Linked DNA regions of Duganella zoogloeoides. Each later gene encodes a partner of the first gene's protein in a complex. Links are inferred from orthologs where the notes say so. Each region holds a gene or a part of one and is shown on either strand. Other genes may lie near its edges.

Region 1 (5,268 bases):
TTCACACGATGAAGGATAAAAATGGGACATTTTGGTTTTCTTGCTTTAGGCGTAAGTATGATTTTGGTCGCTGACATGGTGATTAAGAAGTTACAAGGGTACCGTGACCGAGTCATGGTGTTGCTTGCTTTGCTCCCATTGTGCTGCATAGGAACGGCCGTGCTTCTCAGTCCCTCCCTGCTTAACTCCAAATCCATTGACTATTTTCCGATTGGAATGTTGCTAACACTTTTCTGGCTAAACATTGAACCATCACTCCATAAGCTAAACAGAACGGACCATCTGCAAAATTCGATCATTATAGGCAAGTTACTTGTTACGCTAACTATCACGATTATACTTCTTCGACCTATTCTGCCATCATTCTGAAATTTAGGAATGCTAATTCGTGAATTTTTCGATTACATTGAGTCTCTGGGAGCGTTCTTAATATTCCCCGCCTCTTTCCAAGGGGAAAACGAAATAATCAAAGAAAAAGCCCACTCTCTACGGTAAAGAGTGGGCTTGAATCGACGGAAATACGTTTACTCTGAATTAGAACGGTATATCGTCATCCATATCCGAGAAATTCGGCGCCGGCTTTGGTGCCGGGCGTGGTGCCGGTGGCGCCATGGCCGGGCGTTGTTGCTGAGGTGCGGCCTGGCGCTGTGGTGGCGCGTCGTAACCGCCGCCGCCGCCATTGCCACCGCCGTAACCACCACCGCCGCCAGCGCCACCACCGTAGCCGCCGCCGTCGTCCATGCCGCCGGCGCCTTGACGGCCGCCCAGCATTTGCATGTTTTCAGCGACGATGTCGGTTGCGTACTTTTCGACGCCGTCTTTATCGGTGTACTTGCGGGTTTGCAGGCGGCCTTCGACGTAGATGGACGAGCCTTTTTTCAGGTACTGGCCAACGATTTCGGCCAGCTTGCCGAAGAACGAGATGCGGTGCCACTCGGTGGTCTCTTTTTGCTCACCGGTGTTGCGGTCTTTCGACTTGTATGAGGTCGCCACGGCAATGTTGGCGATTGCATCACCGCTAGGCATGTAGCGGATCTCCGGATCGCGACCCAGATTGCCGACGATGATGACTTTGTTGACTGATGCCATGAATAAAACTCCTGAGTAACAACGGCCGCGTGGGCAGGCTGTGTAGTGAAATCTAAACAGGGATTATAGACGAATGGGATGCCGAGCCACCACTTGCCCTACCAATTTTGGCTGCCGTACCCATGTAGCCTGTTCTGCGCCGAAGCCTGTTGAATCGACGCAAGCAAATACTGGTATTATATACAGTGTCAAGCCTCCCGCGCGTGATCCAGCGCAAGGACGGCGCATCTTTTCAAAGCCCGCTATGATGACGGGTTGATATCTAAGGGCTTACTCCATGGAACAGATCCGCATTCGCGGCGCACGTACGCACAACCTCAAAAACATCAGTCTCGACCTGCCGCGCAACCAGCTGGTCGTGATCACCGGGCTGTCCGGTTCCGGCAAATCGTCGCTGGCGTTCGACACCCTGTATGCCGAGGGCCAGCGCCGCTACGTGGAGTCGCTGTCGGCGTACGCGCGCCAGTTCCTGCAACTGATGGAAAAGCCCGATGTGGACCTGATCGAAGGCCTGTCGCCGGCCATCTCGATCGAACAGAAGGCCACGTCGCACAACCCGCGCTCCACCGTCGGCACGGTCACCGAGATTCACGATTACCTGCGCCTGCTGTACGCGCGCGTCGGTACACCGTACTGCATCAACCACCCGGACCAGGCGCTGGCCGCGCAGACCGTGTCGCAGATGGTCGATGCGGTGCTGGCCATGCCCGAGGGGACGAAATTGATGGTACTGGCGCCCGTGGTGGCCAACCGCAAGGGCGAGCATTCTGACCTGTTCGAGCAGATGCAGGCGCAGGGTTTTGTACGCTTCCGCGTGCAGAGCGGCACCCATGAAGCCAAGATCTACGAAGTGGACGAGCTGCCCAAACTGAAAAAAACCGAGAAGCACACGATCGACGTGGTGATCGACCGCGTGAAGGTCAACGCCGACATCAAGCAGCGCCTGGCCGAAAGCTTCGAGACCGCGCTGCGCCTGGCCGACGGCCGCGCCGTGGCGCTGGAAATGGACACCGCCGTCGAACACGTGTACTCGAACAAGTTCGCCTGCAACCAGTGCGGCTACTCGCTGCAAGAGCTGGAACCGCGCCTGTTCTCGTTCAATAACCCGATGGGCGCCTGCCCAGAGTGCGATGGCCTCGGCCACATCGAGTTCTTCGACCCGAAACGCATCGTCGCGTTCCCCAACCTGTCGCTCGCTTCCGGCGCCGTCAAGGGGTGGGACCGACGCAACCAGTTCTACTACCAGATGCTGTCCAACCTGGCCGCGTACTACGAGTTCGACCTCGACGTGCCGTTCGAGCAGTTGCCCAAGCCGGCGCAGGACGCGGTCCTAAACGGCTCGGGCAAGACCGCGATCCCGTTTACGTACGTGAATGAGCGCGGCCGCACCGTGGTCAAGGAGCACACCTTCGAAGGCGTGGTCAACAACCTGGCGCGCCGCTACCGCGAAACCGATTCGATGGCGGTCAAGGAAGAACTGGCCAAGTTCATCAACGAGAAAAAGTGTCCGTCGTGCGAGGGCGCGCGCCTGCGCATCGAGGCGCGCTTCGTGAAGGTCGGCACCGGCAAGCAGGAAAAGGCGATCTACGAGATCGCCGAGAAGCCGCTGCGCGAATCGCTGTCGTTCTTCGAGCAGTTGAAGCTCAAGGGCGCCAAGAAGGAAATCGCCGACCGCGTGGTCAAAGAAATCATCTCGCGTTTGCAGTTCCTCAATAACGTCGGCCTCGACTACCTGTCGCTCGACCGCAGCGCGGACACGCTGTCCGGCGGCGAGGCGCAACGTATCCGCCTGGCGTCGCAGATCGGTTCTGGCCTGACCGGTGTGATGTACGTGCTCGATGAACCATCGATCGGCCTGCACCAGCGCGACAACGACCGCCTGATCGACACCCTGCGCCACCTGCGCGATATCGGCAACAGCGTGCTGGTGGTGGAGCACGACGAAGACGCGATCCGCACCGCCGACTACATCGTCGATATGGGTCCCGGCGCCGGCGTGCATGGCGGCGAAGTAATTGCGGCCGGTTCGCTTAAGGACATCCTCAAGAATAAAAAATCGCTGACGGCGCAGTACCTGAACGGCACCCGCAAGATCGACGTGCCGGCCAAGCGCCACGAAGCCGATCCCGATCGCCAGCTGGTGATCGCTGGCGCCACCGGCAACAACCTGAAAAAGGTCAGCCTCAAGCTGCCGGTGGGCCTGATGACGTGCGTGACCGGCGTGTCCGGTTCCGGCAAATCGACGCTGATCAACGACACGCTGTTCCCGGCCCTCTCGCGCCACCTGTACGGTTCGCAGACCGAGCCGGCGCCGCACGATTCCATCGCCGGCCTGGAACACTTCGACAAGGTGATCTCGGTGGACCAGGCGCCGATCGGCCGCACGCCGCGCTCCAACCCGGCGACCTACACCGGGCTGTTTACGCCGATCCGCGACCTGTTCGCCACCGTGCCGACCGCGAAGGAACGCGGCTACAGCGCCGGGCGCTTCTCGTTCAACGTCAAGGGCGGCCGCTGCGAAGCGTGCCAGGGCGATGGCGTGATCAAGGTCGAGATGCACTTCCTGCCGGACGTGTATGTGCCGTGCGACGTCTGCCACGGCAAGCGCTATAACCGCGAAACGCTCGAAGTGCAGTACAAGGGCAAGAACATCACCGAAATCCTCGACATGACGGTGGAAGACGCGCACGAGTTCTTCAAGCCGGTGCCGGTCATCGCGCGCAAGCTGCATACGCTGCTGGACGTGGGCCTCGGCTACATCAAGCTGGGGCAAAGCGCGACCACGCTGTCCGGTGGCGAGGCGCAGCGCGTCAAACTGTCGCTGGAGTTGTCCAAGCGCGATACGGGCCGCACGCTGTACATCCTGGACGAGCCGACCACCGGCCTGCACTTCCACGATATCGATCTGCTGCTGAAGGTGATCCATCGCCTGCGCGACCAGGGCAACACGCTGGTCATCATCGAGCACAATCTCGACGTGATCAAGACGGCCGACTGGGTGGTGGACCTGGGGCCGGAAGGCGGTGCCGGTGGCGGCAAGATCATTGCCACCGGTACGCCGGAGGATGTGGCGGCCAATGCGAACAGCGTGACCGGCAAGTACCTCGGACCGTTGTTGAATTAAGCGCGTAAGCCAATGTGGGTGCCGGCAAGATTGGCGCCCTAAGATCCGTCATCCTCGCGAATGCGGGGATCCATAACCCGGTTAAGTTGTGTTGGCTGAATGCGAAGCTACCACGACGCACAGGCTCTATGGATCCCCGCGTGCGCGAGAATGACGGATTTGCGTTTACTGGCTGGCTACCACCTTCTTCTCCCCCGCCACCCACTCCTTGATATGCGTCTCCAGCACATCAAGCGGCAGCGCGCCTGCGCCCAGCACGTGGTCGTGGAATTTGCGGATGTCGAACCTGTCTCCCAGTTCCTTGCGCGCATAATCGCGCAGTTCCAGTATTTTTAACTGACCGATCTTGTAGCCCAGCGCCTGGCCCGGCCACACGATGTAGCGGTCGGTCTCGCTCTGCACATCCACTTCCTCGATCGCCGAGTGGGCATGGAAGAAGTCCACCACCTGCTGGCGGTTCCACTGCTTATAGTGCAGGCCCGTATCGACCACCAGCCGGATCGCGCGCAGCATCTCGTCCTGCAAGTGGCCGTAGTAGCTGTAAGGGTCCTTGTAAAAGCCCAGCTCTTCGCCCAGCCGTTCGGAATACAGCGCCCACCCTTCCACGTACGCCGTGTAGTTGCCCTGCTGGCGGAAGTCCGGCAAGCCGACGATTTCCTGGGCAATGCTGATCTGCATATGGTGTCCGGGCACGCCTTCGTGCAGCGCCGTGGTTTCGATGCCGATCACGGAGCGATCCTGGAAGTCCCCAGTGTTGACCATCACCCGGCCCGGGCGCTTGCCGTCCGGTGAACCCGGCAGGTACGACGCCGCCGCCGCGCCTTTTTCGCGGAAGCGTTCCACCTCGGTGATCTCCACTTTGGCCTTCGGCAGCACGCCGAACTGCTGCGGCAGTTGCGCATACATCTGGTCCGTGTACTTCTGATAGAGGTCGACGATATTCTGGCGCGAGGTCGGGCGCAGTGCCTTGTTTTCCTTGAGCGTCTTGTTGAACGACGCCAGGTCGCTGTAGCCGAGCTTTTGAGCCGTCGCCAGCATCTGCGCTTCGATGCGCG
Region 2 (5,865 bases), 3.8 Mb from region 1 along the record:
GTGTTGGCGCGGTTGTTGTTATGGCGCGTGTTGCCGGTATGGGCGGGCAGGGCGACGATGTAACCCGATTGCACCAGGTGTTTCGCCAGCTCGCGGTACGCCCACGGCGTGCCGGCATTGCCGTGCGAGACCACCACCAGCGGATGCGGCCCACCCACCGGCGCAGCATTGAGCGCCACCTCGAGCGAATACGGACCGAATTGTTCGGTCGCTTCCACGCCCCCGGCCGGATACAGCAAGGCGAGGGGGATCATCGCCTGCTGCACGGTATCTGCCACCTCGAGCAGGCGGCAGCCGCAAACCGCCATTTATGCCAGCAGCGGCAGGATGCCGTCGAGCCCCACGAAGTTGAGCGCCACGCTGGCCTGCTCGCGCACCACCGGCTTGGCGCGGAACGCCACCGACATGCCGGCAATGCTCATCATTTTCAGGTCGTTGGCGCCGTCGCCCATGACGATCGCGTCCGATGGTGAAATGCCCAGCTCCGCGCATACGCGTTCCACGGTTTGCTGCTTGGCTTCGGCATCGACGATGGCGCCCACCACCTTGCCGGTCAGTTTGCCGTCGACGATTTCAAGCTCGTTGGCGTGGGTGTAGTCAAGATTGAGACGCTGTTTCAGGCGGTTGGTGAAATAGGTGAATCCACCGGAAACCAGCAGGGTTTTCAGGCCGGCTTGTTGCACCGCTTGCAGCATGGCTTCCGCGCCGGGCGAGAGCTTCAGACGCTCGTCGTACACGCGGTCGAGTGCGGAAGCGTCGAGGCCTTCGAGCAGCGCCACGCGGCGCGTGAGGCTGGCGGCGAAATCGAGTTCGCCGCGCATGGCGGCCTCGGTAATCTCCGAGACTTGCGCCTTCAACCCCTGCATGTCGGCGATTTCGTCGATGCACTCGATGGTGATCAGGGTGGAATCCATGTCCATCGCCACCAGTTTGAAATCGGTCATTTTCTGCACGCCGATGGTATAGGTGGCGTCGAGCTGGGCGGCGTTGGCGGCCACTTCGATGGTCTGGCGCAGCGCCGGCGAGAACGCAATGCCTTCGCAGCGCACGGCGCGGTCGCTCAGCCACGTGAGCGCCTGCGGCGCCGTCAGTGCGGCAATGCGTTCGAGTCGTGCGCGGCAGTCGTCGCGCCCTTGTAATACCAGGTTCATGGATTTTGTGGCTATTGTCATTGTTCGTACGGGTTGTAGGCTTCGGTGTTCGGGTAATGCGTGTTTAAGGTACGACCTTAGGCGCGTGCGGTCAACCCTTGATTAGTTGCCAGTGAGTTGTTTAATTGCACCTTTGATCTGGGCGACCCGCGCAGCCAGGTCCGGCATGGCGGCCGTAATCTTCAGTTTGTCCTGGCCGGCGAGCTTGATCTGGCGATTTTTCTGTATCAGTTCGATGATGCGCATCGGGTCGATCGGCGGCTTGGCCATGAACTGCAGGCTGGCCGCTTCGCCGTGGGCGTCGATCTTGATGATGCCCACGGTCTTGGCGGCGATGCGCAGGCGGTGGGTTTCGATCAGCGCCTTGACCGGGTCGGGCAGCTTGCCGAAACGGTCGATCAGCTCTTCCTGCAAATCGTCGATCTTGTCCTGGACCGTGCAGTTGGCCATGCGCTTGTAGATCGACAGCCGTTCGTGCACGTCGCCGCAGAAGTCGGACGGCAGCAGTGCCGGCGTGTGCAGGTTGATTTCGGTGGTCGTGGACAGCGGGGCAGCCAGATCCGGTTCCTTGCCGGCCTTGAGCGAACGTACCGCTTCGTTCAGCATGTCGGTGTACAGCTGGAAGCCGATTTCGGTCATCTCGCCGGACTGGTTGTCGCCGAGGACTTCGCCGGCGCCGCGAATTTCGAGATCGTGCATGGCCAGGTAGAAGCCGCTGCCCAGTTCTTCCATCTGCTGGATGGCATCGAGCCTGCGCTGCGCCTGCTTGGAAAGGCCCTGCACGTCGGTGACCAGCAAATAGGCATACGCCTGGTGGTGCGAGCGGCCCACGCGGCCGCGCAGCTGGTGCAGCTGCGCCAGGCCGAACTTGTCGGCGCGGTGCATGATGATGGTGTTCGCGGTGGGCACATCGATACCGGTTTCGATAATCGTGGTGCACAGCAGGATGTTGTAGCGCTGCGCCACGAAGTCGCGCATCACTTTTTCAAGGTCGCGCTCGTGCATCTGGCCATGGGCCACCGCGATGCGCGCCTCGGGCAGCAATTCGGTGAGCATCGCCAGGCGGTTCTGGATGGTTTCCACCTCGTTGTGCAGGAAGTACACCTGGCCGCCGCGTTTGAGCTCGCGCAGGCAGGCCTCGCGGATGATCGACTCGCCCTCGCTGCGCACGAACGTCTTGATGGCCAGCCGCTTTTGCGGCGCGGTGGCGATGATGGAAAACTCGCGCAGGCCTTCGAGCGCCATGCCCAGCGTGCGCGGGATCGGCGTGGCGGTGAGCGTGAGCACATCGACTTCGGCCCGCAGCGACTTGAGCGCCTCCTTCTGGCGCACGCCGAAGCGGTGTTCCTCGTCGATGATGACCAGGCCCAGGCGCGTGAACTTCACATCGTCCGACAGCAGTTTATGGGTGCCGATCACGATATCGAGCGTGCCGTCGGCCATGCCCTTGATGGCCTGGTTGATTTCCTTGCCGGTGCGGAAGCGCGACATCTCGGCGATGCGCACCGGCCAGTCGGCAAAGCGGTCGGCAAAGGTTTGCGCATGCTGTTCGGCCAGCAGCGTGGTCGGGGCGAGAATCGCCACCTGCTTGCCGCCCATGACCGCGATGAACGCGGCGCGCAGCGCGACTTCGGTCTTGCCGAAGCCGACGTCGCCGCACACCAGGCGGTCCATCGGTTTACCGGACGTCATGTCGCGGATGACGTTATTGATCGCCTCCTGCTGGTCGGGCGTTTCGTCGAAGCCGAAGCTCTCGGCGAAGCGCTCGTAGTCGTGCGCCGAGTATTCGAACGCGTGGCCCTGGCGCAGCGCGCGGCGGGCGTACAGGTTGAGCAGCTCGGCAGCGGTGTCGCGGATCTGTTCGGCCGCGCGGCGCTTGGCCTTTTCCCACTGGCCGGAACCGAGCGTGTGCAGCGGTGCGTCTTCGGGCGCGGCGCCCGAGTAGCGCGAGATTACGTGCAGCTGCGAGACCGGCACATACAGCTTGGTGTCCTTGGCGTATTCCAGGTGCAGGAATTCGGTCTCTCCTTCGCCCAGGTCCATGCTGGTGAGGCCCATGTAGCGGCCGATGCCGTGATTGACGTGCACCACGGGGTCACCGATCTTCAGCTCGGACAGGTCGCGCACCATCGATTCGACCTGCGTGACCGCTTCCTGCTTCTTCTTGCCCACCCGGCGGCCGGAACCCGCATACAGCTCGGTCTCGGTAATGAACACCAGCCGTTCGGCCGGCGTGGCCAGTTCGAAGCCTGCGTGCAGCGGCGCCACGCCCAGCGCCAGTTTGGCGTCGGACGTGGCAAAGCCTTCGAAACCTTCGACCGGCGTGAGGGCCAGGTCGTACTCGCTGAAGTACTGCTGCAGCGTTTCGCGGCGGCCGTTGGTCTCCGCGCAGATCATCACCCGCGTGCCCGCCTGCAGCAGATAGCTGCGCAGGTTGGTGAGCGGGTCTTCCAGGTGGCGGTTGACGGCGATGTTCGGGATGGGCGCCGACAGCTCCGATGCACCCTGGTCCGGGTCTTTCGAGATCACCATGCGGCCATACGGCTTGGCCAGGGTGAAGAACTGCTCGTCCGACAGGAACAGCATGTCGGGCGGCAGGATCGGGCGTTCGCGATCGGCTTTCAGGAAGCGGTGGCGCGAGGTGGTATCGGCCCAGAAGCGCTTGATGGCGGCGTCGATGTCGCCGACCAGGGCCAGCGCGGCGCCGTCGGGCAGGTAGTCGAACAGCGTGGCGGTCTCTTCGAAGAACAGCGGCAGGTAGTACTCGATACCGGCCGAGGCGATGCCGCTGCTGATGTCTTTATAAACGACCGAGCGCGAAGGATCGCCTTCGAAATATTCGCGCCAGCGGCTGCGGAACGTGGTGCGCGCCGCTTCGTCCATCGGGAATTCGCGGCCCGGCAGCAGGCGCACTTCACCGACCGGGTACAGCGAGCGCTGGGTGTCGGCGTCAAAAGTGCGGATGGTTTCCACCGTGTCGCCGAACAGGTCGAGCCGGTAGGGCAGGGCGGAGCCCATCGGGAACAGGTCGATCAGACCGCCGCGCACCGAGTATTCGCCGGGCGACATCACCTGCGTGACGTGGGTATAGCCAGCCAGCGTCAGTTGCGACTTCAAACGCGCTTCGTCGAGCGACTCGCCCTTCTTGAAGAAGAACGTGTACGCCGCCAGGAACGACGGCGGCGCCATGCGCACCAGCGCGGTGGTGGCCGGCACCAGCATCACATCGCACTGGCCGCTGGAGATTTCGTGCAGCGTGGCCAGGCGCTCGGACACCAGGTCCTGGTGCGGCGAGAAGGCGTCGTAGGGCAGCGTTTCCCAGTCCGGCAGCAGGTGGCAGCGCACTTCGTCGCCCGCGAACCATGGAATTTCGTCGCGCAGGCGCTGGGCGTCCGCCGCGCTGGACGTGATCACGGCCAGCATGCGGCCTTGCGCCTTGAGGGCGAGCGCCGCTTGCGCGAGCGCGTACGCATCCGAGGAGCCGTGCAGGGTGGGCAGGGCAAAGCGGTTGCCCGGTTTTGGAATGGAGTTGGCGAGGACTAGGGACACAATGAGGTGGACGCTGGTGAGCTGTGGAGCATGGTCAAAAGGTGAACAACATTATAGACGATGCACCGCAGCCCGGCAGGCGCCTACCCCGGCTTGGGTGCGGACCCGGCCGCCAGGTTGGCGATGCCGAACGGGATATGCACCATCGGTATATTGCCGGCCGGCGATTTCAGGTGGCTCAACTGGTCGTCGAAGAACAGGTGGGGCTTGAAGATGGACAGGATGCGCGCTTTTTCCATTCCGCCCAGGAAGAATGTTTCGTCGGCCGACACGCCCCAGCTCTTGAGCGTGGTGACCACGCGCTCGTGCGCCGGCGCGCTGCGGGCGGTGACGATGGCGATGCGCAGGATGCGCTGGTAGCCGGGATCGTTTGCCAACGCCTGGTCTTCGAGCCGCTGCATGGCGGAGAGCTTCTGGAACAGGTCCGCCAGCGGGCCCGGCTGGTGCGGCACCGCCACCCGTTCGCGCTCGTGGGCGTGGAATTCGGCCACGTCGTTGTTGCGCTTGAAGACAGTTTCCGATTCGTCGTCGGCGATCACGCCGTCGAAGTCGAAGGCCACCCGCAACTCGCCGTCGGCGTCGTCGTCCTCGGTCAGGCCCGGCAGCACCAGGCCGGCCGGGTAGTGCGCGTCGAGCGCCATGCGCACGTCCTGCTCGTTGGCAGTGAGGAATAGCGAGGTATTGAAGGCGGGCAGGTAGGTGTACGGCGACTTGCCGGTGACAAAGCAGGCGCGTGAAATGTCGAGCCCGTAGTGGGCGATCGAATTCATCACCCGCAAGCCGGTCTCCGGCGAATTGCGCGACAGTAGCACCACCTCGACCGGCGCGGCTTGCGGGTGGTGCGCGTTGATCGACAGGAAGCGGCGGATGAACGGAAACGCCACGCCTTTGCCGAGCACGACGTCGAGATGGCGTTCCTGGTACTGGCGATACGCTTCGGCGCCGCCTTCCAGATACACCTGGTGCGATTCGGTCAGGTCGAACAGCGCGCTCGACGCGATGCCGACCACCAGCTTGTGTTCTATCGGATAGGCCATGGAGGGGTGTATGGGTTGTCAATCACGCCACTTTAACCGATTTTCGTGCCTGCCGCGCCACACCTGCGCGTCTCGATGCACATTTTAATTGACGTAGCCTGCGTGACAACGGATATTGGCTGGGCAGA

The links. Proteins that work in one complex are often made in the same cells at the same time.
Region 2: the proteins of uvrA (region 1) and mfd are in contact, whole or in part, in a crystal structure (PDB 4DFC), measured with the Escherichia coli proteins. The link is inferred for Duganella zoogloeoides from one-to-one orthologs.

The regions. Positions count from the first base shown.
Region 1 is NZ_CP140152.1:6,215,261-6,220,528, reverse strand. What follows is about bases 1,051-4,413. They hold uvrA (excinuclease ABC subunit UvrA), read left to right. Parts: upstream 1,051-1,366; coding sequence 1,367-4,213; downstream 4,214-4,413. Other genes in these bases: SR858_RS27295 (DUF885 domain-containing protein), read right to left, coding at 4,379-4,413; ssb (single-stranded DNA-binding protein), read right to left, coding at 1,051-1,089. Also shown: SR858_RS27310 (hypothetical protein), read right to left, coding at 1-77; more of ssb, read right to left, coding at 535-1,050; more of SR858_RS27295, read right to left, coding at 4,414-5,268. UniProt on the Escherichia coli protein: The UvrABC repair system catalyzes the recognition and processing of DNA lesions. UvrA is an ATPase and a DNA-binding protein. A damage recognition complex composed of 2 UvrA and 2 UvrB subunits scans DNA for abnormalities.
Region 2 is NZ_CP140152.1:2,384,666-2,390,530, forward strand. Bases 1,054-5,013 are described here. They hold mfd (transcription-repair coupling factor), read right to left. Parts: upstream 4,701-5,013; coding sequence 1,254-4,700; downstream 1,054-1,253. Other genes in these bases: serB (phosphoserine phosphatase SerB), read right to left, coding at 1,054-1,151; SR858_RS10580 (5'-nucleotidase), read right to left, coding at 4,784-5,013. Outside these bases: SR858_RS10565 (alpha/beta hydrolase family protein), read right to left, coding at 1-308; more of serB, read right to left, coding at 309-1,053; more of SR858_RS10580, read right to left, coding at 5,014-5,737. UniProt on the Escherichia coli protein: Couples transcription and DNA repair by recognizing RNA polymerase (RNAP) stalled at DNA lesions. Mediates ATP-dependent release of RNAP and its truncated transcript from the DNA, and recruitment of nucleotide excision repair machinery to the damaged site.